One region of the Arthrobacter sp. ok909 genome, then DNA from elsewhere that is predicted to be linked to it. Evidence: riboswitches for the same ligand, from Rfam matches in the RefSeq annotation. Region 1 holds a riboswitch; each other region holds the start of a gene.
What was found. Region 1 has a riboswitch for cyclic di-AMP ahead of BLR03_RS07765 (M23 family metallopeptidase). Riboswitches for the same ligand answer to the same signal wherever they lie in the genome.

Region 1 (9,514 bases):
TCCGCGTGGCAAGCCGCGCCACCGCAATTGGGGCCGGCGGATCCGGGGCCGGTGCAGCCGGCGTGGGCCCGGGCGCCCAGCCGGAGAACCTGCCCGGAAACGACGACGGCGCCGCACCGGCACGTGGCCGGGACGACGCCGTCGGACGCTGAGGCTACTTCTTGAGTTCTGCCACGACGAAGTCGATGCACTCAAGCAGCGCCGAGACATCGTCCGGTTCGATCGCCACGAACGTGGCGATGCGCAGCTGGTTGCGGCCCAGCTTGCGGTACGGCTCGGTGTCGACGACGCCGTTGGCGCGGAGCACCTTGGCGATGGCCGCGGCGTCGATCGATTCGTCGAAGTCGATCGTGGCGATCACGTTGGAGCGGTCCTCGGCCTTGGCGACGAACGGCGTGGCGTAGCCGGACGCCTCGGCCCAGCGGTAGATCCGGCCGGCAGAATCCGCGGTCCGGGCGGAGGCGAAGTCCAAGCCACCGTTGGCGTTGAGCCACTGCACCTGCGCATCCAGGGTGACCAGGGTGGCCAGCGCGGGGGTGTTGTAGGTCTGGTTCAGCCGGGAGTTGTCGATTGCGGTCTGGAGGTCCAGGAAGTCGGGGATCCAGCGGTTGCTGGCCTTGATCCGAGCCGCCCGCTCCAGCGCCGCCGGGGAGAACAGGCCAAGCCACAGGCCGCCGTCGGACGCGAAGTTCTTCTGCGGCGCAAAGTAGTAGACGTCGGACTCGGCCACGTCCACATCCAGTCCGCCTGCGGCCGACGTCGCGTCCACCAGCACCAGTGACCCTTCGTCGGCGCCCGCTACGCGCCGGACGGGGGCGGCCACGCCGGTGGACGTCTCGTTCTGCGGCCACGCGTATACGTCGACGCCGGCCTCGGCGTGGGCGGTGGGGCGGGTGCCGGGCTCGGCCTTGATGATGGAGGATTCGCCGAGGAACGGCGCCTTGTTGGTAGCCGAAGCAAACTTCGAGCCGAATTCTCCGAAGGACAGGTGCTGCGCCTTGGTCTCGACGAGTCCAAAGCTGGCAATGTCCCAGAATGCGGTGGAGCCGCCGACGCCGAGAATCACTTCGTAGCCCTCCGGGGCGCGGAAGAACTCGCTGAGGCCATTGCGGACCGAACCGACGAGGTTCTTTACGGGTGCCTGGCGGTGTGAGGTCCCCAGCAGCTTTGCCGACGCCGCTGCGAGGGCCTCCATCTGTTCCGGTCGGACCTTGGACGGGCCGGCGCCGAACCGTCCGTCCTTGGGCAGGAGGTTGGCGGGGATCGTGATGCTGGTGTCGCTCACAGTGGCTCCAATTTTCGGCTGGTTCGTAGCGTGGCTGGGAGGTGGCCTGGCCGGGACGGCTACAACGGACACCCCTTGTCATTCTGCCTTTTTTATTCTGCCTGACAGCCCCCGGCGATACGGAAAAGCCTCTGTCATAGTCCGGTCATTGAGACGGCCCCGAGGGGCCGGCCGGCGGGCGCCGGGGGAGCATCCGCAGTCCGGGCCAAAAATTATCCGGAGTAATTCAAAATAGGCTAGGCTGTTCTGCGAACGTACGGCGGATCTCGCCAGGGCGCATCCTTACACGCAGCCCGCACGCGGTACGGTGGGAATGACGCAAGGACTGCGCTCGAGGAGCTGAGCTGAATGACGGATCTGATTGATACCACGGAGATGTATCTCCGGACCATTCTGGAACTTGAAGAAGAAAACATCGTCGCCCTCCGCGCCCGCATCGCCGAACGACTCCGCCACTCCGGCCCCACTGTTTCCCAGACCATCGGCCGCATGGAGCGTGACGGCCTTGTGATTGTTTCCGGAGACCGGCACCTTGAACTGACCGAAACCGGACGGAAACGCGCCGTCGGCGTCATGCGCAAGCACCGCCTCGCGGAACGCCTGCTCGCCGACGTGATCGGGCTCGACTGGGCCTACGTCCACGAGGAAGCATGCCGCTGGGAGCACGTCATGAGTGAGCGCGTCGAGCGCAGGATCTTCGAGATGCTCGACCACCCGACCGTTTCGCCCTACGGGAACCCGATTCCGGGGCTCGCGGAACTTGGCGGCGCATCCTCGGGGGCCCACACGGACGGCGTCGTGAACCTTCTGGAGGCCATGGCCGGCTACGGTGCGGATTCGCGGATCACGGTCAACCGGCTCGCGGAGCCCATCCAGGTGGAACCGGAGCTTCTGGCCCAACTCGACGAGGGCGGAATCCGCCCCGGGGCGCTTGTCTCGCTGGAGCGGGTGGGGGAGTACATCTCGGTCCGGGTCCCGGATATCGAGGGCGCCTTGGAGTTGCCGCCAGAGGTCGCCGCGCATGTCTTTGTAACAGTCGTCTGACCAGCCAAAACGTCACCGTCATGGGATGACCCATGAGTTCTGCACAAACGCGATCACGGATTTATCACCGGGCGGCTTAATCGCCTATAGTTAGTGCCCTGTACCGATACCAAAGCGTTACCTGATCCGAAGCCGAGCCCTGCCAGCGGATCAGTCGCAGAACCACCTCCTGGCAGGGGCGGGGGAACCACTATCGGCTGCTTCTTCGGCAGCCTTGGGGTGAAGTCCGTCAGCGGCAAGCAGCTTCCACCGAGGACCCCCAGCGGATGCCTCTGTGGCTGGATGCTTGCAACGGCGGACCGGGTCTTTGATCTCTCTGACTCGAATCCGACAGCTAACTTCGCAGGCTCTCCAGAGAGGAACCGTTCTTGACCACCCAGACCGCCAGGGGCCGTCGCCGCGCAACCGGTCCCGCTCCGGAGCCGCGTCCCGGCGTCGCGTATACGGCCGAACGCCCGCGCGACCCGCACCGGGACGAGCGCCGCAGCCGCCGCAGTCCGTTCCGTCAGGTAACGGATTTTGCCGCCGCCAGCGGCGTGGGGCAGAAGGCCGGCATCGCACTGGCCGCGGCTGGTCTGGTACTCACGGTGACGGTCCCCGTTACCAGCCCGGTCATGGCCTCGAACGCGGACGGATCGGGCACGGTCTCGGCCGCAGCGCAGCCGGATGTCACGGCTGCCGCCGCCGCAAAGCTCGATTTCAGCCGGACGGCCGTCGCCACCAAAGGCGACCCGGACGGGAAGCTCAAGCAACTGCTGAGCGCCCAGTCCGTCGGCAGCATCACCCGCGCGGCTTCAGCCGGCACGCTGGGTCCGCCGCTGGACCAACTGATCACGGCATCGCCGTTCGGCTACCGTGTGAGCCCCATCACGGGCGGTCCGGGGGAGTTTCACCGCGGCCAGGATTTCGCCGCCCAGTGCGGCACGCCGGTCCACGCCGCCGCCAGCGGCACCGTGACCTTCAACGGATGGCACCCCTACGGCGGCGGCAACCGTGTGGTCATTGACCACGGCAACGGTCTGGAGACCACGTACAACCACCTGTCGTCGTCCTCGGTGAAGGTCGGCCAGAAGGTCTCCCGCGGCGATATCGTCGCGCTGAGCGGGACCACCGGCGCCTCCACGGGCTGCCACCTCCACTTTGAAGTGATGGTCAACGGCGACGTCGTTGACCCCCTCGGCTGGCTCTAATAAAGACGATGGACAACTCTCAAATTCCCGGGACACGCCGTGATCTGAATGTGACATTGGGTCCGGAGTCCTGTAGAGTTTGAAGCACGCCAACTTTTCCGAAGTTGGCGCTCTTGAGTGGATTGCCTAGCTCTGCCACCGCTCAAGGTCCGTTCGCATTACATCGTCTGGCAGGGGCGGGGGAACCAATTTTGGCCTTCGAAAGAAGGCCTAGGGGTTAAGTCGCAACGCTTCCCAGGAAGCAGCGCGGCCGGGTGACTCCCATCCGAATCCGACAGCTCACCTCGTAGGCATTGGGAGAGGCTACTTTCGTGTCTTCACGCCACAATGCTGCGCGTATGCGCACTGGCGCGGCTCTTTTGAGCCCGCTGACATCCACATCACGTGCCGCCCTTGCCGGCGCCCGGATGGGATCACGTTCCGCTGGCTCATTCTCCACCGAGTCCGGACAGCATGCAGTTCCCGCTTTTGGCGCGTCTTCGCAGTACACCCTTCGCTAAGTAACCCATTTCGGGGCGATCCGGCGTACCCCCAAGATGCCGGAGCGTCCTCAGCCCGCGCCCAAAAACGCGCGGTCCAAGGATCACGAAAGAGAGAACTTAATGACTACTCGTGCAACCGTTGCACGGCACCGCGCCGAGGTCACCAAGACCAACTCGCTGGCTGTTATTGCCAAGGCAGTCGGCGACAACGCCGGCGGCATGGGCCGTCAGGCCGCGGTCATCGCCGCAGCTTCCGGTCTGGTTCTGACCAGCGGAATCGCAGCCAACGCTGCTGAGACCAATGTTCAGCGCGAATCCACCTCCGCTTCCGCCCTGGAAGTCCAGTCGTCGGCTCCGGCCACGATTTCGGCTGCTTCCACCATTGCGATTTCCTACGAGAAGCCCGCCGTGACCACGTCGCCGGCTCCCGTCGTCGAGGCTCCCAAGCCCGTCGTGCAGGTCCAGACCGCCGCAGCCACCCAGGCCGGCGGCGCCCAGGCCGGCGTCAACGGCGGCGCAGCTGCCCTGGCCCCTGCCGGAATCGGAAGCGGCGCCGGTGCAACTATCGCTGCCGCCGCCTATGCACAGCTCGGCGTGGCGCAGGACTGCACCGCCCTTGCCACCAACGCCCTGGCCGCGGCCGGTATCCACTACCACGGCTGGCCGGCAGGTTACCTGTCCCTCGGCCGCACCGTGAGCGCCGCCGAAGCTCGTCCGGGCGACCTCGCCTACTACCAGAACGGTGGCGTGGGCATGCCCCACATCGCTGTCTACGTCGGCAACGGCATGGCAGTCCACGGCGGCTGGAACGGCGGCACCACCGCTCTCTACAGCGTGAACGTCGGTTCCGGCCCGGTCTTCATCCGCGTCGGCGGCTAGGCGCAAGCCCCCCGCACTTTCAAAGACCCCCGCCTCTTGAGGCGGGGGTCTTTCGTGTTACCGGGGCATGAATTTTCCGCGCTGGGGGCCGCACCGCCGAAAAAACATTCGGTGATCTGGCAGTTGAGTGTTTACTCTTGTCTTGTCGATCCATAGCCCGACCATGCACAGGGCAGCCGGCCCTCGTGCCCCTGGCGGGTGCGGCCGTGAAGAGGTATGCGGATGCGCACTCTCGTTCTGAATGCTGGATATGAACCGCTGGCGGTCATCACCTTCCGCCGGGCGCTCGTCCTTGTCCTGACCGGAAAGGCAAGCGTGGTGGCTGAAGGGGACGACCCCGTTGTCGGCCCGCAGGACATACTGGGCCGCCCGTCCGTGATCCTCCTGAACCGCTACATCCGGCCGCGGTACAACACGATGACGGCGGTCAGCCGCCGCGGCGTGCTCCGCCGCGATGCCCACCACTGCGCGTACTGCGGCAAGGCAGCCCACACGATCGATCACGTCCAGCCCAAGTCCCGTGGCGGCGCCGATTCTTGGGAGAACCTCGTGGCCGCCTGCCTGCGCTGCAACAATGCCAAGGGCGACCACACGCCGGCAGAGATGGGCTGGAAACTCGGATTTGTACCAGGTCCCCCGAAGGGCACCATCTGGCAGATCAAGGAACTCGAGAAGCCTACCCCCGCGTGGGATCCGTTCCTGCTGCCGGAATCGGCCGCCTGACCTACCTCTTGACCTACCGCTTGAACCGCTGCCCCGGCTGCTGCCCTAACCGTGGCCGTGGCCGTGGCCATGGCCGCGACCCCGGGCCCCGCCCGTGGCGCCCGAGCCTCCGGGCAGCTCGCGCCGCGCTAGGCTGATCCGGTGGAGTTCGATGCCATCATTCTCGCCGGCGGAAGGTCGGCCCGCCTGGGCGGTGTGCCCAAGTCGCGGCTGACTTACGACGGCGCCACCCTGCTTGAGCGGTCGCTGCGCGCCGCGGGCGGTGCCCGCCGCGTCGTCGTCGTCGGTCCTGACCCCGGGGACCTGCCCGCCGGGACCCTGAACTGCCGGGAAGACCCGGCGTTCGCGGGGCCCGCCGCCGCGATCGCCGCGGGACTGAACGCGCTGGCCGCCGAGCACGCCGGCCGCTCCGACGCCGGCGCTCCCGCGCCGTTCACCCTTGTCCTGGCCTGTGACATGCCCCGCTCGGCCGCCGCGGTCCGCGCCCTGGCCGGGACGCTGGCGGAGATGCTGGCGGAGGCAGTGACTGAAACGGCGACCGAGAACCTGGCAGAGGCCGGGGACGCGGCGCCAGCCGCGGATCAGCCGGGGCAGGCGGGCGACGGCGTCATGGCCGTGTCGGCCGACGGCCGGAAGCAGCCGCTCGCCGGGCTTTATGGCACGGCTGCGCTACAACGAAGTGCCGCGGACGCCGCGCGTGCGGGCAGCCTGGAAAACGCGTCCGTCTTCGCCCTTCTTGCTAGGCTGGACGTGCGGGAAGTTCGCGTTCCCCCCGGTTCCACGGATGACGTTGACACCTGGGATGACGCTTCCGCGCTAGGGGTATCCGGCAGGATTTCAGACCCCGGTCCGGGTTCCGGGCCGGAACTCCCCAGCTGAACTCGACCATGGAGGCAAACGGTGAAAAGCCAGGATGAAACGCTTGAAGACTGGTGCCGTGCCCTGCTCCAGGCCCTGGAGTTGGAAGGCGTTGAGATTGACGTGAACGAGGTCCTTGCCCTGGCAGGCGTAGCCGCGCACTCGGTGGTGCGACCGGCGGCTCCGCTGACCACGTTCATCGCAGGCTTTGCAGCAGGCCTGGCTTCCGGCTCCGGGAAGGCCTCGGACGCCTCGTCCATGCAGGCCGCCATGGCCGTAGCCCGCCGGCTCGCCACAGACTATGCAGCCGCCGAAGCTTCCGGGGCATGACGCCTGCGGCCCCAGACGGCAGCGGACCCGCCAGCGTCCCCCGCGGGGATAACGTCGCTGACGGCGTCGGGGACAACCTTGAGGACGGCCTGGAGGCCGTCCCCGGCGACCCCCAAGCCGGTGCCCTGGACGCTCCCGCACCGGACTCTGCCGGGCCGGACTCTGCTGGCCAGGACATTGGCGGGCCGGACATTGCCGGTCACGACGCCGCCGAACCGGACAGTGCCGGCCAGGACGGTGCCGGCCAGGACGGTGCCGACGTACAGCACCGGCATCTGGCCCACACATGGCTGGAGGCCCGGCAGCTCGCCTTCGACTGTGCCACTCCCATCCCTGCCGCCCCCGTGCCGCTTCGGCAGGCCCTGGGTCGGACCCTGGCAGCGGACGTGGTTGCCCTGCAGGACATGCCGCACTACGCCTCCTCCGCCATGGACGGCTGGGCCGTCAACGGCAGCGGTCCGTGGATCCTGGCCGAGCCCAACCAGCGGCTGGCGCCGCACCAGGCCAGCCGGATTGCCACCGGCGGCCTCATCCCCGATGGGGCCAAGGCGGTGCTGCGCAGTGAAAGCGGCGTCATCGGCACCGACGAGGACGGACTGCCCGTCCTGAAGCTGGGCGGCAGTGCGAAGCCGGGGGATCCGCGAAATGGTGACCACATCAGGAAAGCCGGCGAAGAAGCGGCCGCCGGAGATGTTCTGATCAAACGTGGCACCGTCCTGAATCCGGCTCACCTGGCCCTCGCCGCGCTGGCCGGGAACGACACGCTGCCCGTGCTCGGCAAGGCCCTGGTCCGCCTCGTCCTCACCGGCTCCGAGGTGGTGACGTCCGGACTGCCGGCGCCCGGGCAAGTTCGGGATACGTTCGGTCCCCAACTGGCGGCAGCGGTGGGGATGCTCGGCGGCATCTGTACCGAAGAGATGAAAATCGGCGATACCTACACCGAATGGCTCGCCGCGCTTGAGGACGGGGAGCCCGTCCCCGCGGGCGGCGGCCAGTCAAGCGGTCCGTCAAGCAGCCAGTCAAGCAGCGCGTCAGACATCCCGTTCCGCGACGCGCCCGGCGGCAGGTCCGCTGCTCCGGCTGCCGATCCTGCCGCTGAAAGCCTGCCCGCCGACGTCGTGATCACCACCGGCGGCACGGGCCGTTCCGGAACTGACCACCTCCGGCGTTCGGTGGACGAGCTCGGCGGCCGCCTGCTGATCGACGGGATCGCGATGCGGCCCGGCCACCCTGCCGTGCTCGCCGAGCTGCCCGACGGCAGGTACATCCTCGGCCTGCCGGGGAACCCGCTCGCGGCCATGATGGCTCTGTCCACCATCGGAGCCCCCCTCCTCGCGGCCCTGGGCCACGGCTCTATTCCGCCGCTCAGCGAGGTCCCCTGCGGTTCAACAATTGACGCCGATCCCGGCCGGACTCGCCTCATGCCCTTCCGGCTGGTGTACGGCATGGCATCCCCGGCGCAACACACCGGCCCGGGCATGATGCGGGGCCTCGCCGCGGCCGACGGCGTACTGGTGGTCCCGCCCCACGGCGTCCAGTTGGGGGAACTGGTCCCCGCGTTCGCGCTTCCATGGGGCACACCACTCCCGGACGCCGCGGCGGCCTCCGGCGCACCCAAGCCGGCGCCGAAGCGGACAGCCAGGAAAACCTCGGCCAGCGACGGGCCGGTGGACTGGAGCGCCCTCCTGGGCTGAATTTCGAGGGCCAACCCCGGCCCCCGGCCTCTGCCGCGCTGGCTTCAGGGTCGGGCGCTTGCAATGATGGAACCAACGTAACGACCAAGAAAATCTCACACCATGTTGCTTAGGAGTATCGGATGGGCCGCGTGACACAGCGCCGCAAGGTGCACAAGATTGTCCTCGACGGTTCCCCGCAGGCCCTCGAATTCCCCGTCCGCCACCGGGAAGACGTCCTCGCCGTTGAGGAACCGCTGGAAATCCGGATCGGAAGCATGTCCTTCTCCGTCACCATGCGGACGCCGGGCAACGACTTCGACCTCGTCGCAGGGTTCCTGGTCTCGGAGGGGGTCATCTGGACCCCCGAGCAGCTGGTTTCGCTCAGGTTCTGTGCGGGCGAAAACGCCGACGGTGTCCAGACCTTCAACGTCGTGGAGGCCCAGCTCCGGCCCGACGTCGTCCGGCCGGAGACGGGCCGCAACGTCTTCACGTCCAGTTCCTGCGGCATCTGCGGGACCGACTCGATCGACGCCGTCCGCAAATCCTCCCACTACAGCCCGGCCGAGGACCCGCTGACCATCCCCGTGGAGACGCTGGCGGCCCTCCCGCAGGCCCTCCGGTCCGCCCAGGACGTCTTTGACGTCACCGGCGGAGTGCATGCCGCCGGACTCTTCAGGATCTCCGACGACGGCTCGGCGGACCTGCTGTGCCTCCGGGAAGATGTCGGACGGCACAACGCGGTGGACAAGGTGGTCGGCTGGGCGCTCCGCGAGGGCCTGCTACCGCTCCGGGGAACCGTGCTGCAGGTCTCCGGCAGGGCCTCATTCGAGCTCGTCCAGAAGGCATCCCTCGCCGGAATCCCGGTCCTCGCCGCCGTCAGCGCACCCTCCAGCCTGGCCGTCGAGCTGGCCGAGGCCAGCGGGATGACGCTGGCCGGGTTTAGCCGCCAGACCAGCCTGAACATCTACGCGGGCCAGCACAGGGTCGCCGTTCCGGCACCCGCAGCCGGCTAGCGTGACCGGCTGACGGCGGCACTTGGCCAAAAGG
Region 2 (9,514 bases), on a different contig from region 1:
CCGGTATCAGCGGCTACCTTGCGCGGCCTGATCATGGTCCGGCTGGACCGGCGGTGCTGATCTGCCACGAGAACCGCGGGCTGACCCCGCATATCCAGGACGTGGCGCGCCGCTTCGCCAAGGCCGGGTTTGCGGCACTGGCCTTGGACTTGCTGAGCCGGGAAGGCGGAACGGCGAGCATGGACCCGGACGCCGTCCCGGGAGCGCTGATCCAGGCCGGAGCCCGGCGGCACGTCTCCGACTTCGCCGCGGCCTTCGACTATCTGAGTGCCCAGGACTTCGTCGACCAGGGACGGATCGCCATGAACGGTTTCTGCTTTGGCGGGGGTATCACCTGGCAGGCGGCGACGGCGCTCCCCAGTTTGAAGGCTACGTCCGCGTTCTACGGACCCGCGCCCGATCTGGACAAGGTGGCGGCCATCAAGGCGTCCGTCTTTGGTGTCTACGCCGAACTGGACCAGCGGATCACCGGCGCCATGCCGGCGCTCCGGGATGCTCTGGCCAATACCGAGGTCCGGCATGAGCTCAAGGTCTATCCCGGCGTGGACCACGCCTTCCACAATGACACCGGGGAGCGTTACAACCAGGAGCAGGCCACCGCCGCCTGGAACGATACCCTGGCCTGGTTCAGCAAGTATGTCTGAGGGCATGGCTACCTCAGCCGGTCATCATTCCGGGCTCCTTGAACCAGCGCCGGCAGTTCATTCCAGCCTCAGGGCATAACAGACACGAGGAGAGCCACCGCAGCGGAGCTTACTCTCCGATGGTGGCGTCCTGCTCGAGCCGGTACGACGCGTCAAACGTCCCTCCATGCGTCTCGTCAGACTTCCCAGCCACAGCCTTCAATGCGGCAAGGTGTTCCACCAACGCCCGTTCCGGGTGTCCGGGATGGGCGTCAAGCTGCCGGCGGAGCAGCTCCCTGGCGCGGTTGTGCTCCGGCGTAGTGTCGGCAAGCACGGCTTCGATGATTCTGGCGGCCTGATGTCGGATTCCGGCCGCACCAGCGGCATGCTCTGCGCCGGATGCCAGGTCATCGCGATCCTGGTCCTCCGGTCGCTCTGGAGTTGACGACGGCCCCACCGACATGGCAATTCCTTTGATCAACGTTCCGGCTGAGCCCGGAACCGGTCTTCCGCCTTCCCCCCATCCCGGGTATGGGACCCGGATCCGAAGGCGGACCACCGAGACACACGATACAACGGCGACGGACGCGCTTCCCCAGTGGAAGCGAAGTTTTTGCCAAGCTCATGCGCAGGTTACGTCGTCGAGGCCCTGAGCGGCCCCGCATCCGCGATCGCCACGTCCAAAATGCCGGCAGCGCTTGCATTGGTCATCTCCCCGAAAACACATGGAAATACTCGCCGAGTAGCCTCGCAGCAAGGTATCCGTTCGGAAAGGTAGTGCGTCATTCATGTTGGACTGATCCGGGTAATGACGACGTCGGACCGCCGCCTGCTCCAAACCCACGGGAAGCTCCTGCAGGAAGCATTCGGCTTCACCGTCAGCTCCCGCTGCATTCCGGACCAGCCGTCCGGCGTCTACGATCAGGCGTCGCTCGAGACCGCAGCCCCCAAGGTGGTCCAGTTGGCGCAGGAAATGGCCGGGCAGGCCGACGCCCTGATTATCAGTTGCACGTCGGACCCGGGGCTGGCCGCAACCCGGGCGGCCGTGGATATCCCGGTCATCGGGGCGGGCGCCGCAGCCGCGGCCGCCGCACTGACGTTCGGCGGAAGGATCGGGGTCCTGGGACTGGGTGCCCATGTGCCGGGCCCGATCGCGGATTCGTTGGGCGACCGCATGCTGCTCATTGACGGCGGAGGGCGGCTCGAAACGCCCGATGCGTTCCTGATGCCCGCCGGGATTTTCGATGCCCTCGCCGCGGCCCACATGCTGGTTGATGCCGGCGCCGACGTCATTGTCCAGGCGAGCACGGGGCTGAGCAGCATCGGCATGGCGGACGTGCTCCGCCGTCGGCTCGGGGTGCCGGTCATCGACGCCGTGACGGCGGCCGGCTCTATGCTCGTCTCAGCGGTGGTTGCCCGCGAACTCCAGAAGGTTTGAATCCGGCAACCGAGGCCTACTTGTAGACGCGGACCCAGTCGACCTGCATCTGTGAAGGCTTCGTGGCTGATCCGTCAGGGAACCAGTCCAACTGCAGCGTCTGGTGCATGCCCACGGAGGGCAGGTGCGCCGGGTTCGTGTCGGAGAAGGTCTTCACGCCGTCGATGTAGCCGGTGATGCCGGCAGGAGTCCACTCGACGGCGTAGTTGTGCCATTGAGTGGTGTCGATGGTCGTGGCCGCAGCCGTCTGGAAGTTCGAGCCGCTGCAGGCATAGTGCAGGAAGAACTTGATCTGGGCGGTGTTGGTGCTGCCCTCGGCGTAGTCGATCTCGGCGCAGTTGGTGGAGGCGTTGTTGCTGGGCCACAGGATCAGCACGGGGTGGTACTTCGGGTCCCGGGCGTTGGTCCGCATGCGCGTTTCCCACTTGCCGTACTTCTGCTCGGCAAATTTGGCCGACATGCCGCCCGTGGTGCCGGCCGAGTTGCCGCTGACCGTGGCCACGCCATTGGCAACCGACCAGGCCTGCGGGCTGCGGAGGCCCTTTCCGGCATGTCCGGTTCCGTTGAAGACGCTCCACTTGGTGGAGTCAGGGGCGCCCGTGTTGGAGAACTCGTCGCCCGCGACAACCGCACCCCAGCCGCGGGCCGTGGCGGCCTGCAAACCGTCGCCGGTGGCGGCGACGGCGGCCTGGGCGGAAACCGGTGCGGCCGGCGTCGAACCCGCGGCGGCTGCCGCCGGCGCGGCACCCGCGGCGGGCGCATCGACCGGCGCGGCTGCGGGTGTGGCGGGGGCTGCCGGCGCCGCCACAATCCCGGGATCTGCTGCTGCAGTGGCCGTCCCGCCGACCGGCTTCAGTGCAGACCCGGTGGCAGGCGCCTTAGTCGCTGCGGCCGCCGACGGCGTCGACGCCACGGCAGGACGTGAGGCCTCGCTGGCCGGGGAAAGGGCTGCGGCTCCTGCCGTTGGAGCAGCGCCGCACCCGGTCAGGGACAGTGCGCCCATGGTCAGCGCAATGGCGATTTTGTTGAAGTGTGTCGTCTTGAACTGTGCTTCTTTGGACTGTGCATCTTTGGACGGTGATTTCGTGAACAACGGACCCCTCCGGGCTTGGTGACTGGCGCACACAACCGTCGCTGCCAGGGCGGCGGCCAGTGCGGGAAGCTTCATCCGGCCCCTGCCGCAAGGGCACGGGCGAGCAGGCGCCGAACGGCGCAACCGGGCCCGGCAAGGGCCAGTCCGGGACCCTGCGTTCGGGCCAGGCCTTCGCGGCCAGTCGCCTACGTTACTGGATCGTTACCTTGGCCCGCAAACCTGTGCGTGTCGCCGCAAGTGCCGGAGTCGCGCGGCTTGATCGGACGCGGCGGCCCCGCGCCCCTCATTCTCCAGACGGAAACTCGTAGGCGGCCGGGATCTTTGCCGGGGGAGTGCCATAGCTTAGGACGATCTCGTCGTGTGCCTTCAACGGGAGGTCCCGGATGCCGGAGCCGTACTTCTGGCCGTTCACGTAGAGGGTCCAGCCGTCCAGCGATCCCGTCCCGGTACCCGGGGCGCCGCTGCCTCCAAGGACGCCCCATTCCGTGAAGAGCTGCCCGAGAGTAAAGACCTGGCCGGCAGTGGGGGACTCGATGTGGACCACGCCGGTGGTGTCGTGGGTGTGCAGCGCGGAGATGCCGTTGGCCCTGTTGTCCGGGCCGGCCGTGATGCCGATGTTGGCCGGCACAGCTACGGCCTTGCCGTCCTTCAGCACGTCCAGATGCGCATGGTAATGGTCCACGTTCCCCTCGGCTGTGAGCACCGAGAGACCGGCCTGGGCGATCCGGCCGGGAGCCCCTGCGATGTCGAGGCCAAAATCGGCGGCGGAGGCCGGGGAGGTCGTCGGCGCCGCTGACGTCGCGGGCACCTCGGGGGACGGCCCGGAAGCAGCACACGACGCCACCCCCAACGTCACGGCGGAAAGTGCGACGGCAAGGGCCAGCTTGGGGTGCCTGGTGGTGGTGTGCATGGCTGCGAGAACCGCTTTCGATCGGAAACCTGTCCCAATCAGTCTAGGTAGGCGCAGCCGCCGGAGCGCGATTCCGCGTTTTCCCGCCCGCGCCCCGAGGGGAAAGAATGGACCCGTGAGTGATGCTGGCGAATTCATTGACCTCGCGCTGCAGCGGGAAGGCTCCTGGAGCCGTGCGGAGGCGCTGCGGTACGGGCTGGGAAGGAATCCTGGGGGCGGTGGCCTCGGTTTCTACGGCGCCTCCGTGGGGGCCGTGCGCGGGACCGTCCGGGATGCCGGCCGCCGGTATTCCGGACTCGCGCATGATGAGATCACGGCACTGAGTTCCGAACTGTGGGCCGTGCCGGTCTTCGAGCGCCGCCTGGCAGCGGTGGTGCTGCTGCAGGACAACGTGAAGCTGTTGACTAACTCGGATCTCACCCGGTTGGAGGGCTTCATCCGGGAGGCTCGGCTGCCGGACCTCGTGGATCCGCTCGCCGTCGACGTCGTCGGGCCGCTCGTGGACGGTCTGGACGTCCTGGGCAGGGTGCGGGCTGTCAGCGTGCTGGACCGGTGGGTGCGCGAGCCCGATCCCTGGCTGCGCCGGGCCGCGCTGCTTTCGCCGCTGATGGCGCTGCGCGCCGGCGCCGGGGATTGGGACAGGTTTGTCCGCCACGCGCGCGCGGTGCTCGGCGAGGACGTGCCGGGTTTCACGTTCGACGCCGACACGGACGCCGACGGCGCCAGATCCGACCGCGACACAGACGAAGACGCCGCGGCCGTCCGGGCCGCCGTAACGCGGGTCCTGGCGGAAATGGCCAAGAGGAGACCCGAGCTACAGTTCACGCCCGTCGGAGGGTGATGTTTCCTTACCCAGTCTCGTTCAGTGTTTCGGAGCGCTTGGATCGCCTGGATCACCTTGGCCGGCGGTGCTGCCGGCTTCGCTTGACCCGCCGCCGGCCTTCGCGGGCAGCGTGAACCTCTTGGCTGCCCGAGACCCGGCCACGGCGCTTGCGGCGATTGTGATCAACGCACCCATCAGCAGGGCTGCTGCCTCGCCGGGGAACAGTACGTCAAGCTGCGTGCCGATACTCGCAGCTGCCACCGGCACGCCGAGCTGGGCCGCCGACAACACGCCGAGCGGCAGGGGGAGCCCCAGGAGCGCCAAACCGGCATGCGCCAGCAACGTTCCGGCTCCCAGCGCGAGACCGAGCGCAATCATGTCCGGATGCCCGGCCAGGTCCTTGAGCGTGAGGGATGCGCCCAGCCAGACGAAGAACAGCGGACCCAGGAAGCCGTCGCTGAGGGCAAAAAGTTGCCGGGCCAGCCGTCTCGGTTCGCCGACGGCCGCCACCACCAGGCCGAAGGAAAAGCCCGCCATCATCACGGACACATTGCCGAAAGTCGCGACACCGGCCAGGGCAAACAGCACCGCCAACTGGATCCTCAGCTCCAGGGCAAACTTGCGGTTTTCCGAGAGTTGGTGCACGTGGCCGCGGATTCCCGTGCTCTCCAGCCATCGGAGTACGAAGAAAAGCCCCACAGCGCAGCCCGCCACGGTGAGTACGGTCAGGGCCGCCCGGCCTGCGTGCGGCGGATCCACCAGGAGCGGCAGCGCCACAATGCAGGCTATGTCCGCGATCGCCACCTGTGCGGTCATGGAAACGACGTCGGGTCCGCCGAGGCGCAGAGAATCGACGATCGGGAGGACCAGCGCGGCCGAGGAGGACGCCAGCAGCACGACGTAGAGGGGAGCATGTCCAGTCCCGAAGAGCAGGCCGATGCCGGTCCCGACGACCACTGCGGCCGCTGCGGCCGCTACGGCCCGGCGCGTGCCTTTGCCGAGGGCGGAGCGAATTTGAGGATCCCGCACGGGAACATGAGTTCCGGCCACGAACATCATCAGCGCAAACCCGATGTTAGCCAGGAAGCTGAACGTAGGATCTGCCGGGTTCACCAGGCCCAGGCCCGTCCGTCCGATCGCGATCCCGGCCAGCAGTTCGCCCAGTACCACCGGCAGCCGCCAGTGCACCGGCAGCGCGAGCAAGGGACCAGCCAAGGCGACGACGGCGATCAGCGCCAGGGTCAGGAAAGTCATGGCTCGAGACTGCGGGACGGCCCCGGGCCAATCGGGGCAACAAGCTTCACCGGAATGTCGGTGTTCTCGTCCGTGAGGTAGGAAGCGCAGACCCGGTGATAGCCGTCGGCAATCTGGGCCGCGACTCCGGCGTCGAGGTCCCCGCGGACCAGGAGGACGGGGGAGAGCGGACGGCCGTCGGCAATCTTGGCCAGGTCGGAGGCCACATGGGGGTTGTCCCGGGTCAGGAGCGGCAGGCCTGAGGCCCGCAGGATATCCTTGGCCACGTGATGGGTTACCGGCGCCAGGCGCAACGACTCCACGATGGCGGCGGCCCTGGCATCGTCGGTGAGCAGCGAGAGATAACGACCGGCAGCCGGATAGTCGTGTTCCTCGGGCTCCCCGTGCCAGAGCACCGGGTTCCCGTCATGGCCCTTGTCCGAATCCTTTGTCATGGAATGAGACTAGTCCCGTGGAGGGTGCAGCGCCCCTACGTTCCTGACCGCCGTTCCACCACCGCGTAGGCCTTGCCGTCCAGGAAGGCCCAGTCGCTGACAACCATGAACCCGAGGGCGTCCACCCGGTCGTTCAGGACGTGTTCGTCGAAGCCGCCGTCCCGTGGCTCCGCATCCCATGTGGACACATGGACGTCCGGGCCGTCCAGGATCAGCAGTTCGGTATTGACGTCGAAATCCTCCTGGGGCTGGTTGCTCAACTGGCAGATGGCGACACAGTGGCTGTTCATTTCGGGCCTCCGCTTCCAAGGTGGTGCTGATGGCATCATCTTATGGTCGAAAAGCTGCGCCGCCCTATGGGCAACTGCCGGACCGCACCGTGGCCCGTTACCTGAATGTGACATTCGCCTGCGGTTCGCGCTACGGTGGATAAGTGCCTGTTGTCTCCGATACGGGCGCTCCCCAGCCGATTGCCTAACTCTGCCGCGGCCCGGGGGTAACTCGCACCAACGACCGGCAGAGACGGGGAAACCACTTTTGGCCTGCTGATACGCAGGCCTTGGGGTGAAGCCGCACAGTGCCCGCAACGACGGGCCCGGGAGTGCGGCCGGGTGACTCCCATCCGAATCCGACAGCTCACCTCGCAGGCACTGGGAGAGGCTACATCCATGTCTTCAATCAATACTTTTGCGCGCCATGCCGCCGTCCTCGCCGCCGCATCCGGCCTGGTTCTTACCAGCGGAATGGCCGCCAACGCAGCCCCGGCACCCCTGCAGCGGGACTCTGCTCCGGCCTCCGCCGCAGACGTCAAGGGACTTCTCAGCGCGCCCGTCAGCGCCGATTCAAGCGTCAAGATCAGCTTCGACCGCCCCGCAGTGAGCTCTGTCGCAGCGCCGGTCATCGAACAGCCCAAGCCCGTTGCCGCTGCTCCCGCAGCAGCGCCGGCGGCAGCACCCAAGGTGGCCGCTGCGCCGTCCGTGCAGGTGCAGGCAGCTCCGGCGGCGCCCGCCCCGGCCGCGGCACCGGCTGCAGGCGGCCGCAACGCCATCATGCTTTCTGCCGCGTACAGCCAGCTGGGCATCACCCAGGACTGCACCGCGATGGTGGAAAAGGCCCTTGGCGCGGCCGGTAAGCCCGTCGGCGACATCGGGCCCCGGGCCTTCCTTGGCCTCGGAACCGTTGTGGCGGCCCCGCAGCCCGGTGACATGGTGGTCCAGTCCGGCCACGTCGGCATCTACGCCGGCAACGGCCAGGTGATCAGCGGCGGCATGAACGGCGCCAACCAGACGATCGTGCACCCGCTGTCCTGGCTCACCGCGACCGGCGGCGTGACCTTCGTCCGCGCCTAAACCCCGTAGGGGCCAGACAGCCCTCCCGGGGCCATCCAGTCCGGAAAGACCGGCGATCGATTTTCCCTTGGGGGCAAGCGATCGCCGGTCTTTCCCTTGCCCGGATTCTCACGGATTCCTAGGGATTCCCGACGGCGGCGAGCGGAAGCGTCATCTTCATGACGGTGCCGGCGCTGCCGGTGGAGGCAACCTCGACGGCACCTCCGGCAGCCACTGCGATTTCCCGGACCAGGGCCAAGCCGATGCCAAAGCTCCGTTGTCCCTGCGTTCCTCCGGTGCTGGCGGTCCGCACGAAGCGGTCAAAGATCCGGGCCTGGTCCACGCCGGTGATCCCGGTCCCCGTGTCAGCCACCGTGATGACCGCGCGGTTTTGCTCGATCGCCGTCGTGATGGTCACACGGCCGCCCGGCGGGGTGTGGGAGAGGGCGTTGTCCGCCAGGGCCAGGACGGCGCGGCGCAAGGCGTTGGCGTCGATCCGGGCCAGCGGCCGGGCATCGGCGGAGAAGTCCAGGCGCACGTCCCGTTGCTCCGCGACCAGCCGCAGGCCCTCGGCGACGCCGGAGGCGGTGCCGGCGAGGTCGGCAGGCGCTGCCGAGCGGTCAGGGGCGTCGGTGGTGGCCGCCAGGAGCAGTTCGTTGACGATCCCGGTCAGCGTTGCCGCGTCCTCCCGGATCCGGGCCAGGTCCTGGGCCTGTTTGGAGCCGGGCTCGGTGTTGCGCTGGGCAAGCTGGATCCGGGTGTCCAGAATGGTCAAGGGGGTGCGCAGTTCATGGCTGGCGTCCTGGACGAAGCGCCGTTGCCGGGCCAGGGCGTCGCCGAGGGGGCGGATGGCGCTGCGCGCGCTGAGCCATCCGACGATGCCCGCCAGCACGATTCCCGCGACCCCGGCGATGAGCATGGCTTCGAGCACGTCCCGGGAATCCAGGTAGGCGTAGGCCGTCCCGGCCGATGCCGAACGCGGAACTTCAGGATGGGCCAGCTGGTTGACGAGGTACAGGGCCGTGGCGGCGAGGAGTCCAAGGACCATGACCGCGCAGGCGGCGCTGATCCGCAAGGCGACCTTGAGGGAGGCCTTGCGCAGTGTGGAGTGGTCCGGGGTTTCGCCGGCGCCCCCGCCGTTACTCATGGGCATCGCCGATCTGGTAGCCGACGCCGTGTACGGTGCGGATGACGGCCTTGGAGATCTTCCGGCGCAAGTGGTGGACGTAGGTATCGATCACCCCGGGCTGGTCGGAGGCATGGAAGTGCGCTGACAGGAGTTCGTCCCGGGTGAAGACCCGGTCGGGTTCCGCGGCCAGGGCTGCCAGCAGCTGTCCTTCCTTTGCGGTCAGCGACACCGTGTGCCCGTAGACCGAGCGGATCGAGCGCTGCGCCGGGTCAAGTTCCCAGTCCCCGATGCTCAGCGGTGCCGGCACGGCGGCATAGGTGCGCGTCAGTGCGCGCAGTCGTGCCGCCAGTTCGCCGGCGTCGAACGGTTTGGTCACGTAGTCGTTGGCGCCGGCGTCCAGACCCCTGACTTTCTCCTCTGCGTCGCCCAGCGCGGTCAGGATCAGGATGGGCGTGCCGATGCCTTTGGACCGCAAGGCCCCG
Region 3 (9,514 bases), on a different contig from region 1:
TCCTTGACGTCCGGGCCTCGCGCCGGGTGAACCACAGCCCGGCGGCCAGTAGGATCAGGGCCGCCGGCAGGAGCCAGGACACCTCGCCGCCGAAACTGGTCCCGAACATCCGGGCGATCCCGGCCGCGCCACCGAAGCCGACGTTACCGTTGCCGCCCGGGCCTCCGGCGTTGCCGCCCATGTTGCCTCCGCCGGGCATGCCTCCGCCGGACCCGGTGATCCGCCCCAGGCCGTTGTACCCGAACGTGAGTTCCAGGAAGCTGTTGGTCTCCGAACCGGCCATGTACGGCCGGGCCGAGGCCGGGGTCAGCTGGAACAGGACAATGTAGCTTCCGGCCACGACGGCGATCCCCGCGGCTGCGGCCAGCAGGTGCAGGAGCCGGCGGCCCAGGGTGGTGGGCGCCGCCCACAGGTAGGCCAGGGCCAGTCCCGGCACAATCAGGAAGCCCTGCAGCATCTTGGACAGGAACGCCAGGCCGATCACCGCGCCGGCGGCGGCGAGCCATTTCCAGCTGGCCTTCTCGATGGCGCGGGTGGTGAGGTAGGCGGCCAGCACCAGGCACAGGGTAAGCATGGCGTCCGGGTTGTTGAACCGGAACATGAGGGCGGCCACGGGGGTCAGCGCGAGGGCGCCGCCGGCCAGCAGGCCCGCGGCCGGCCCAGCCACCCGCTTGACGGTCAGGTAGAGAAGCGCGACGGCGGCCACTCCCATCAGTGCCTGGGGAATGAGCATGCTCAGTGCCGAGAAACCGAAGATTCGCCCGGCGAGGGCCGGGATCCACAGGGCGGCCGGCGGCTTGTCCACAGTGATGGCGTTCCCGGCGTCGAGGGAGCCGAACAGCAGCGCGGTCCAGTCCTTGGTCCCGGCCTGGATCGCCGCGGCGTAGAAGGAATTGGCGTAGCCGGTGGCTTCCAGGTTCCAGAGGTACAACACGGCGGTGATGGCCAGGAGCAGAGCTGCCGAGGGCCGCACCCAGTGGGGCTGCGGTCCGAACACCAGGAGTTCCCGACGGTTCCGGGATGCGGGCGGGCGGGATGCGGGCGGCTGTGGCGCCGTCCCGCCTGGCTCGAGTGCCGTGGCAGGGGATTCCTGGAGTGCCGGCGTGCCGGCGGGGGAGCCCGCCTGGGCTCCGGCGGTGGGGCTAATGGTTGACGTCATTTACTGGGCCGTTTCTGTGCGGGAAAGGGAAGCATCGTTGGCAGCGGGCGCTGGAGCAATGCCGGCGGTGGTGGCGGGCACGGGAAGAGTGCCGGTGCTGCCGGGAACTGCGGTGACGGGCCGGTGACGGAACACCACCAGACGGAAGAGCAGGAATTTGACGGCTGTGGCGGCGAGGTTGGCGGCGGTGACGGTGACCAGTTCAAGCCAGCGGTCCGGTGCCCCTCCTGATGCGTTGTGAACCAGGGCGAGGGCGCCCGAGGTCAGGGCCAGGCCGATCCCGAAGACCAGCAGGCCCTCGAAGTGGTGGCGTGCCGCCTGGCTGCTGCCCTGGATGCCGAACGTGAAACGCCGGTTAGCCGCGGTATTGGCCACGGCGGTGGTGAGCAAGGCGAGGAAATTTGCCAGTTGCGGGTCCATGATGCCGCGGCAGAGCAGGAAGATCACCAGGTATGCCAGGGTGGAGGCCACCCCGATGCTGCCGAAGCGGACGAGCTGTCCAAAGAGGCTTCCGCCGGGGCTTTGTTCCTGGGCCCGCGAGGAAGCAGGAAGCGGTCCGCGGGCGAGGGCGGCGCGCAGTTCGGGAACCGGGATCCGGCCCGAGACCAGGTCCCGGCTCAGCCGTGCCATGCCGCGCAGGTCCGCGATGGCGGTCTGGACGATGTCCACGCTGGTATCCGGGTCGTCGGTCCAGTCCACCGGGACCTCGTGGACGCGCAGGCCGCACTTTTCGGCCAGGACCAGCAGTTCGGTGTCGAAGAACCAGGCGTTGTCCAAAGTGTGCGGGAGCAGTTGCCGGGCTACGTCCGCGCGGATTGCCTTGAAGCCGCACTGGGCGTCGCTGAAGTGGGCGCCCATGAAGGACTGCAGCAGGAAGTTGTAGCTGCGCGAGATGAATTCCCGCTTCGGCCCGCGGACCACGCGCGAGTTGCGGGCCAGCCGGGTCCCGATCGCGAGGTCGGAGTGCCCCGAAATGAGCGGGGCAAGGAGGGGGCCGAGCGCCGCCAGATCGGTGGAAAGGTCCACGTCCATGTATGCCAGGAGCGGCGACGGTGAGGCAAGCCATACCTTGCGCAGCGCATTTCCTCGGCCTTTTTCGGCCATATGGACCACGTACACCTCGCGGAACTCGCGGGCCACGCGCTCCGCCGTCTTGAGCGTTCCGTCGGTGCTGGCGTTGTCCGCCACCGTGATCCGGAAGGAGTGCGGGAAGGAGCCAAGAAGATAGGCGTGGAGCCGGCGCAGGCACGCTTCGAGGTCCCGCTCCTCGTTGAAGACCGGGATGGTGACGTCCAGCAGCGGCGTGCTGGTGCGTGTGTCAATAGCTGAGCGCCGGCCGCCGGCGGCGGTGAGCGGCCCGCCGAACCGGGCCGGGGCGGGCGCGTCGGCCACGGCAAGCCCGGAAGGTGCGGCGGGTGCTGCCGGACCGGCCGGCGTCGCCGTGGAGTGTGGCAGGGTTCCTGAGGCCTGGTCTGTGAACGTCATGCCTCAACTTTCCCGGCGGCCCATATGAGGGCTTTAGGGTCAAGCTGTGCGGGGGCTGTGGAAGTCCGGCCCGGTGCAGCCGGGGCACGCGCGCAGGAGGCCCCGGATCGCTATGGATCCGGGGCCTCCTGGGCGCTGCTGGCTGGTGATGCCGGCTTAGTACCAGTTGTGGGACAGGTGGAAGTTCAGTGCACCACAGGGGGAGCCGTAGCGCGACTTGACGTAGTTCAGGCCCCAGTTGATTTGGGTCCGGTAGTTGGTCATGTAGTCCGCGCCGGCGCTCGCCATCTTCGAGGCGGGCAGGGACTGGACCACACCGTAGGCGCCGCTGCTGGCGTTCGTGGCAGTCGTCTTCCAGTCCGATTCCTTGGTCCAGAGCTTCTGTAGGCACTGCATCTCGCCGGGCGCCCAGCCATAGCTGCCCAGCTGGGCCGCGGCGTAGGCCTGTGCCCCGGCGGGGTCGTCGATGGCGACCGGCGCCGGTGCCGGCGCGGGAGCCGCTGCGGGAACGGGGGCCGCTGCTGGAGCGGGCGCGGGGGCTGCCGCCGGGGCCGGTGCGGCCGGGGCAGCAGCGGCGGGGGCGGGTGCCGGTGCTTCGGTGGCCTTGACCTCCGAGATCTGAGGTACCGCGCCGCTGGGCGCTGCAGCTGCCGGCGCGGCGACCCGGACCCGCTCAAAGTTCAGCTTGGCCAGGGGATCGGCCATGGTGGCCGTTTGGGAGCTCGCAACAGTCGCCCCGTAGCTGCCCGGCTCGGCGGCCTGGCTGGCGGCGGCGCCGCCAGCCACCAGTACTGCGCAGGCGGCGGTGACCACTGCGGCGCGGCGTCCGGTGATGCCGAGCCCGGTGGCCAGCCGCGACAGGACGGATGCCTGCGGGGCCGGTGCGGCACGGTGGCGCGACTTGCCGGCGCGGGAATGTGAAACGCCGTCAGGGCGCGTTTGTACCTGGAATTCAGTCATGATGGCCTCTCAACGCCTGCGGAGTTAGCTGTCGGGTTCGGATGAGGTCATCCGGCCGCACGGAATATCACGTGTCGGCTTCACCCCAAGGGCGCATGTGTGCAGAATGCCCGGGAACTCTGGGTCCCCCGCCTCTGCCTGGTCCAGCGGAATCCGGGAAGCGGCAGAGTTTGGCGTCCATCCGGATATGCGGCACAAATGGAGGCCGCACTCGAAAAACGGTACAGGACTACTGAACTTAAGTCACATTTGGGTAACGGGAGTCACAGGGGCGGCGTGTCGCATTGCGCGAGATTCCCCCGCGGGTTCCTGTAGCCGACCTGTAGCCCCGGCGCCGGTTACGCCGACGGCGGCACGGCCGGGAGGCGTACAGCGAACTCCGTCCGGCCCGGCCGGGACGTGACCTCGACGGTCCCCCCGTGGGCTTCCACGATCGACTGGACAATGGACAAGCCCAGCCCGCTGGTGCCCTCGGACGTCTGTGCGGGCGCCGTGGCATGTCCACTGCCATTGCTGCCGGCCGCACCCCCGGATCTGCCGGAGACAGAGCCGGAAAGAGGACCGGTGGAAGAGCCGGAAGCGCCGCGGGCAGCGGACCCGGACCGGGCCCCCGCCGTCGCTGCCGCAGGGCTGGCTTCGGAACTGGCCGCAGGATTGGTGCGCGACGCGTCAGCCCGCGCGAAGCGGGCGAAGACCCGGCCGACGAATTCGGGGGCGATGCCGCTGCCGTTGTCCGTCACGGTAACCACGGCGCTGCCGTCCGCCGAACGCATGACGCCGGTTACCACTTTGGTCCCCGGTTCCGTGTGCTTGCGCGCATTGGACAGGAGATTGGCGAGGACCTGGTGAAGCTGGGCCGCATCGCCGCGCACCACCACCGGCTCATCCGGCAGTTCCAGCTGCCAGATCCGGTCCGGGGCCATGACCTTCTCATCGCTCACGGTCTCGACGGCCAGCTGGGTGAGGTCGACGTCGGCGACCTTGAGCGGCTGCCCCTCGTCCAGTCGCGCCAGCAGCAGCAGGTCCTCCACCAGGGTGGTCATCCGCTCGGATTGGCTTTGGACACGGGCCAGGGATTTCTCGCCGTCGGGCGTGAAATGCTCGGTCATCCGCATCAGCTCCGTGTAACCGCGGATCGCCGTGAGCGGAGTGCGGAGTTCGTGCGAGGCATCCGCGACGAACTGCCGCACCTTCATCTCGCTTTCCTGCCGCGCCTCGAGGGCGTTGGAGACGTTGTCCAGCATCTGGTTCAGCGCGTAGCCCACGCTGCCCACTTCTGTGCCGGGGTGGGCGGCCGACGCCGGGACACGCACCCCGAGCGCCACCTCGCCGGCGTCCAGCGGGAGGCGGGAAACCTTGGTGGCCACCTCGGAGAGCTGCTCCAGCGGCTTCATGGTCCGCCGGATCACCGCCGTGCCGGCGAGGCCGATCAGCACCAGCCCGCCTGCGGACACCACCACCATGGTCCACACCAGCGAGGCCAGGGTGTCCTGCTTTTCCGCCAGCGGGAGGCCGGTGACAATCACGTCGCCATACGGTGCACGCACGGCCATGAGCCGGTACGCGCCGGCCGAGAGCGTCCGGTCCACCGGCACACCGTTCGGGGCCAGGGTGAGGAGGACGGCGTTGTCGTCGGGGGAGAGGCTCTTGCGGGTGGCGTCCCCGGCCAGGAATCCGGCGCTGCTGACCTCGCCGTCCGCCAAGCGGGCGTTGAGCGTTCCGATGCCCTGCCCCCGGGCCTCGAGGGGGTCGGGGCGGCCCCCCGAGCTGCCGGGGACGGGCCGGCCGAACTCGCTGGAGCGGTGCGATGCTTCGCCGAGCTGGTCATCGAGCTGCCGGGTCAGGAAGAGGTCCATGGAGGCATAGCTGAACAGCCCCACAGCGCCGCAGATGGCCACGAGCAGCCCCATGGCAACGAGGACCAGCCGGGTGCGCAAATGCCACGTGGACGGGTTGCGCCAGTCGCGCCCGGGGACGCGGGTGACGCCGGAAAGGGTGGGCACGGATCAGTCCGCCGGCTTCAGGACGTAGCCGGCGCCGCGCACCGTGTGGATCATGGGCACGTGGTTGGCGTCCACCTTCTTGCGGAGGTACGAGATGTAGAGTTCCACGATGTTCGCCTGACCGCCGAAGTCATAGTCCCAGACCCGGTCCAGGATCTGGGCCTTGCTGATCACCCGCTTGGGGTTCTCCATGAGGTAGCGCAGCAGTTCGAACTGCGTGGCGGTCAGATGCAGCTCCTCGCCGGCCCGGGTGACTTCGCGGGTATCGACATTGAGCACAAGGTCGCCCACCACGAGTTCGGCGGTGTCCATGGCGGCCACCCCGGAGCGCTGGACCAGCCGGTGCAGGCGCAGCAGGACCTCTTCCATGCTGAACGGCTTCGTGACGTAGTCATCGCCGCCGGCCGCCAGGCCGGTGATGCGGTCCTGGACGGCATCCTTGGCGGTGAGGAACAGTGCCGGAACCTCCGGCGCGAAGGCGCGGATCCGGCTGAGCAGCTCGACGCCGTCGAATCCGGGAAGCATCACGTCCAGCACCAGCACGTCGGGGCGGAACTCTTTGGCAAGCCGGACCGCGCTGGGCCCGTCGGCCGCCACGGCCACGGACCAGCCGGCCATCCGCAGGCCCATGCTCATGAGCTCGGAGAGGCTGGGCTCATCGTCCACCACCAGCGCGCGGATGGGGGAGCCGTCCGGATGCGTGAGCTGGGGAAGGTTGTTGGTCATGGAGTGCGAAGTGGCCATGGGACAACTCTCCGATCTGCCGGTTAGGCGGGGCTTTGGGGACCCTGTGCGGCACCTGTGAATCCCAGCCTAGCGAGCTGAACGCCTTTCCGGGGCTGTCCGGGCTGCTTTGGAGGAAGTGTGGGTCGCCGCCCGGCCTTGTGGTCAGCCGGAAGGTCACAGGCGGGGCTGTCGGCCCGCACAGCGCAGGCACAGGATCGCTCAGCACTCTGGGGTGAACATCGATCCGCATCCTGAAGGAGAAACACCATGAGCGGTCAGCATCCCGGAGCCGGTTCCGGCCCAGTTCCTGAACCCACGGCGCCCGCGCCCGTCACGACGCCCCAGGGAGTCGGGCCTCAAACAGCGTGGCAGCATGACACCCCGCCGTACGACGCCTCGCACTACGACGCCTCGCAGAACCCCGCCGGTCAGCGCGGCGACGCCGCTACCCCCGGCTGGGGCGCGCCCTCCGCCGATTCGACCGTTCCGGCCTCGTCCCCGGCCTGGGGCATGCCCCGGCAGGAACTGCCGTCCCCTCCATCCGCCGGCTGGGGTGCCCCCGGAGCCGGATCCAAAAACGCCTCTGTGGCCAAGCCCTGGACGCTCAAGCGGGGCCTCGCCGTCGCCGGGGCGGCAGCAGTCCTGGCGGTCGGCGCCGGGGCGGGCGTCTACGCCCTTACCTCAAGTTCTGCGGCAGCGGCTGGCACGGCGGGCGGGCTAGCCGGCGGCCAGGGCTCCGGCGCCCAGGGTTTCGCCCCGGGCATGCCGGGATCCGCTCAGGGCGGAGCCGCGGGCGGCGGAATGTCCGGGCAGGGCGGTCCAGGCAACTTCGCGCCCGGTGGAATGGGCGGGCTTAACTCAGCCGTGCACGCTGAATACGTCGTGCTGCAGGGAAGCGCCTACGTCACCATGGCCGAGCAGATGGGGACGGTGAGCGAGGTCAGTGCGTCCTCCGTCACGGTTAAGAGCAGCGACGGGTTCACGCGCAGCTATGCACTGGGTAGTGACGTGGTGGTGAGCAATCTGCAACAGCGGCGCCAGCAGGCAGGCGGCGGCACGGGCACCCAGCTGAGCGTGACGGACATCGTCGCCGGCGGGACGGTGCGGATCGTAGCGGCCAAAGATGGCTCCGGCTACACTGCAACGTCCGTCATGGTGGTGGCGGCGACCTCCACCGGCCAGTCCAACTGACCCCGCCGGGGCGCCCCCTGTTGCCGGGTCCGACGGGCCCGGCAACACGCCCACTCTGTGGACTGCGACGGCGGGAACGCCGGGTTTTGCCGATTCGACCTGCTGTGAACGATTTCCGCGGTTCAGCGACTCTGGTCGAACATAATTCGGAGTGAAGCGCTTGCCGACCGCTGAGTCAAAAAAACGCTTGTTATTTTATTACGTGCGCCAAATTGTGATTTGCACTACACTTCCGGAATTCGTCTCACTATGTGGAACCTGCGGTCCATTGTTACTTGCACGTTCGCATTGTTACGTTGCACACTTCAATTGTGAACAAGAACTCAACAGCACCTGCAACTGCAGCTTCCTGGGTCAGCACACCCGCTGGTACCGAGATGCGCTGTTGTCGAATGCACGCCTAACTTTTACACCCCAAGAGTTTCTAGGCATTCGCCCCCCAGCCCAGAGTCGGGCGCCCCTCCCCAGTTTTCATTGCGGGGAAAGTAGCATTCGAGCCGCGATGACGGCCATTCACATTGAGGTAAGCATTCCATGTCAGTTGCATCCGGATACGTCCACATCTCCGTCCGTAACGCCAGCAAGGCCGGCCAGACCTCCGGGATCCGCCAGGGCTTTGGTGGCCGCTCCGCATTCGCGCCCGCCGGTTCCGCCGGCACCTTCCCTGCCCCCGGATATGCAGCCCAGGGCTACAACCCTGACTCCTACGGTCAGCTGCGCGCCGTTCCGCCCGCCCCCGCCACGGCACCCACTCCCGTGATCGCTCCGGGTGCCGGCAGCGCGGTCCGTCCGGCCCCCAGCGACAACGTCGCCCGCGGCTTCGTGCTGTACATGGGGATCGACGAGGAAACCGCGGCCGCCGCCGGCACTTCGATCGCCAAGCTTGCCCAGGAGATCCGGGCCTACGCCCAGTCCCTTGTTGCCGGCGCCGAAAGCTACGCCGCCGTCGCCGTCGCGCCGGCCAGCGCCCCGGGTTCCGCCCTCGACGTCGTCCGTTCGACGTTCGGCGACCCCACCGCCGCTGCCCGCCAGCGTACCGAGACCGCCCGCCTGCAGCAGCCGCAGGATCCGCGGCCGTCCGGCGTGTTGATCGATCTCGCCCGCCGTGAGGTACACCTCGACGGCGAATCCCTGAACCTGACGTTCAAGGAATTCGAGCTCCTGAACTACCTCGTGGAGAACGGCACCCGCACCGTAGGCCGCGACGAGCTTCTCGAAGGCCTGTGGCGGAACGCCGAAGAGGTCCCCAACGAGCGGACCATCGACGTCCACATCCGCCGCCTGCGTTCCAAGCTCGGGCGCCTGGCCAACACGGTCCGCACCGTCCGCGGCCAGGGCTACCGCTTCTACGAGCACCCCGAGGTCGTCGTCTGGGCCGCTCCGGAATACTCGATCTAGCCTTGGCTTCACGCAAAGCGTCCGTTCCTCCTACTACGGGGACGGGCGCTTTCGCTTTCGCGGCACGATCCCCCGGCGCCTGCCGCATTAGGATTGGGGCATGAGCGCGCATCACATCAAACGGCTGGTGATCATGAGGCACGCCAAGTCCGACTGGCCCGGCGGGGTGGCCGATCACGAACGGCCGCTCGAAGAGCGCGGCCACAGGGATGCTCCCGTCGCCGGAAAGTGGCTACTCAAACACGACGTGGTCCCCGACTTCATTCTCTGCTCCAGCGCGCTCCGGACCCGTCAGACCTGCACCTGGGTGTGCCACGCGCTCGGTGACAAAGCGCCGACGCCGAAGCTTGAGGACGGCCTGTACGCCGCGTCCGCCTCGCGCATGCTGGCGGTGATCAACCACGTTCCGGATACCGTGAACACGCTCATGGTGATTTCGCACATGCCCGGTGTCCAGGATCTTGCCATGCATCTGGCGTCCCGGGATTCCGATCACGATGCGTACATGGACGCCGCCACCCGTTATCCGACCAGCGGGCTGACCGTGCTGGAAACGGAGAAGTCGTGGGCCGAACTGGACGGGCAGGACGCG

Region 2: another riboswitch for cyclic di-AMP. It lies ahead of BLR03_RS10150 (NlpC/P60 family protein); the one in region 1 lies ahead of BLR03_RS07765 (M23 family metallopeptidase).
Region 3: another riboswitch for cyclic di-AMP. It lies ahead of BLR03_RS24130 (aggregation-promoting factor C-terminal-like domain-containing protein); the one in region 1 lies ahead of BLR03_RS07765 (M23 family metallopeptidase).

Annotation. Positions count from the first base shown of each region.
Region 1 covers NZ_FNJS01000007.1:60,868-70,381, forward strand. Annotated here, with positions in the region: gene BLR03_RS07750 (MFS transporter) at 1-152, shown strand, start outside; gene serC (phosphoserine transaminase) at 155-1,285, opposite strand; gene BLR03_RS07760 (iron-dependent transcriptional repressor DtxR) at 1,634-2,329, shown strand; cyclic di-AMP (ydaO/yuaA leader) riboswitch at 2,480-2,693, shown strand; gene BLR03_RS07765 (M23 family metallopeptidase) at 2,698-3,519, shown strand; cyclic di-AMP (ydaO/yuaA leader) riboswitch at 3,643-3,826, shown strand; gene BLR03_RS07770 (NlpC/P60 family protein) at 4,122-4,880, shown strand; gene BLR03_RS07775 (HNH endonuclease) at 5,103-5,603, shown strand; gene BLR03_RS07780 (molybdenum cofactor guanylyltransferase) at 5,745-6,482, shown strand; gene BLR03_RS24350 (DUF6457 domain-containing protein) at 6,504-6,791, shown strand; gene BLR03_RS07785 (molybdopterin molybdotransferase MoeA) at 6,788-8,485, shown strand; gene fdhD (formate dehydrogenase accessory sulfurtransferase FdhD) at 8,608-9,480, shown strand.
Region 2 covers NZ_FNJS01000010.1:40,566-50,079, forward strand. Annotated here, with positions in the region: gene BLR03_RS10105 (dienelactone hydrolase family protein) at 1-644, shown strand, start outside; gene BLR03_RS23945 (hypothetical protein) at 754-957, opposite strand; gene BLR03_RS10115 (aspartate/glutamate racemase family protein) at 1,432-2,061, shown strand; gene BLR03_RS10120 (glycoside hydrolase family 16 protein) at 2,078-3,229, opposite strand; gene BLR03_RS10125 (hypothetical protein) at 3,438-4,064, opposite strand; gene BLR03_RS10130 (DNA alkylation repair protein) at 4,180-4,905, shown strand; gene BLR03_RS10135 (cation:proton antiporter) at 4,927-6,141, opposite strand; gene BLR03_RS10140 (hypothetical protein) at 6,138-6,575, opposite strand; gene BLR03_RS10145 (hypothetical protein) at 6,611-6,865, opposite strand; cyclic di-AMP (ydaO/yuaA leader) riboswitch at 7,039-7,239, shown strand; gene BLR03_RS10150 (NlpC/P60 family protein) at 7,244-7,924, shown strand; gene BLR03_RS10155 (sensor histidine kinase) at 8,043-9,050, opposite strand; gene BLR03_RS10160 (response regulator transcription factor) at 9,043-9,514, opposite strand, start outside.
Region 3 covers NZ_FNJS01000033.1:29,317-38,830, forward strand. Annotated here, with positions in the region: gene BLR03_RS19775 (glycosyltransferase family 39 protein) at 1-1,159, opposite strand, end outside; gene BLR03_RS19780 (bifunctional glycosyltransferase family 2/GtrA family protein) at 1,160-2,644, opposite strand; gene BLR03_RS24130 (aggregation-promoting factor C-terminal-like domain-containing protein) at 2,801-3,604, opposite strand; cyclic di-AMP (ydaO/yuaA leader) riboswitch at 3,606-3,763, opposite strand; gene BLR03_RS19790 (sensor histidine kinase) at 3,943-5,607, opposite strand; gene BLR03_RS19795 (response regulator transcription factor) at 5,611-6,351, opposite strand; gene BLR03_RS19800 (hypothetical protein) at 6,601-7,524, shown strand; gene BLR03_RS19805 (winged helix-turn-helix domain-containing protein) at 8,059-8,922, shown strand; gene BLR03_RS19810 (SixA phosphatase family protein) at 9,023-9,514, shown strand, end outside.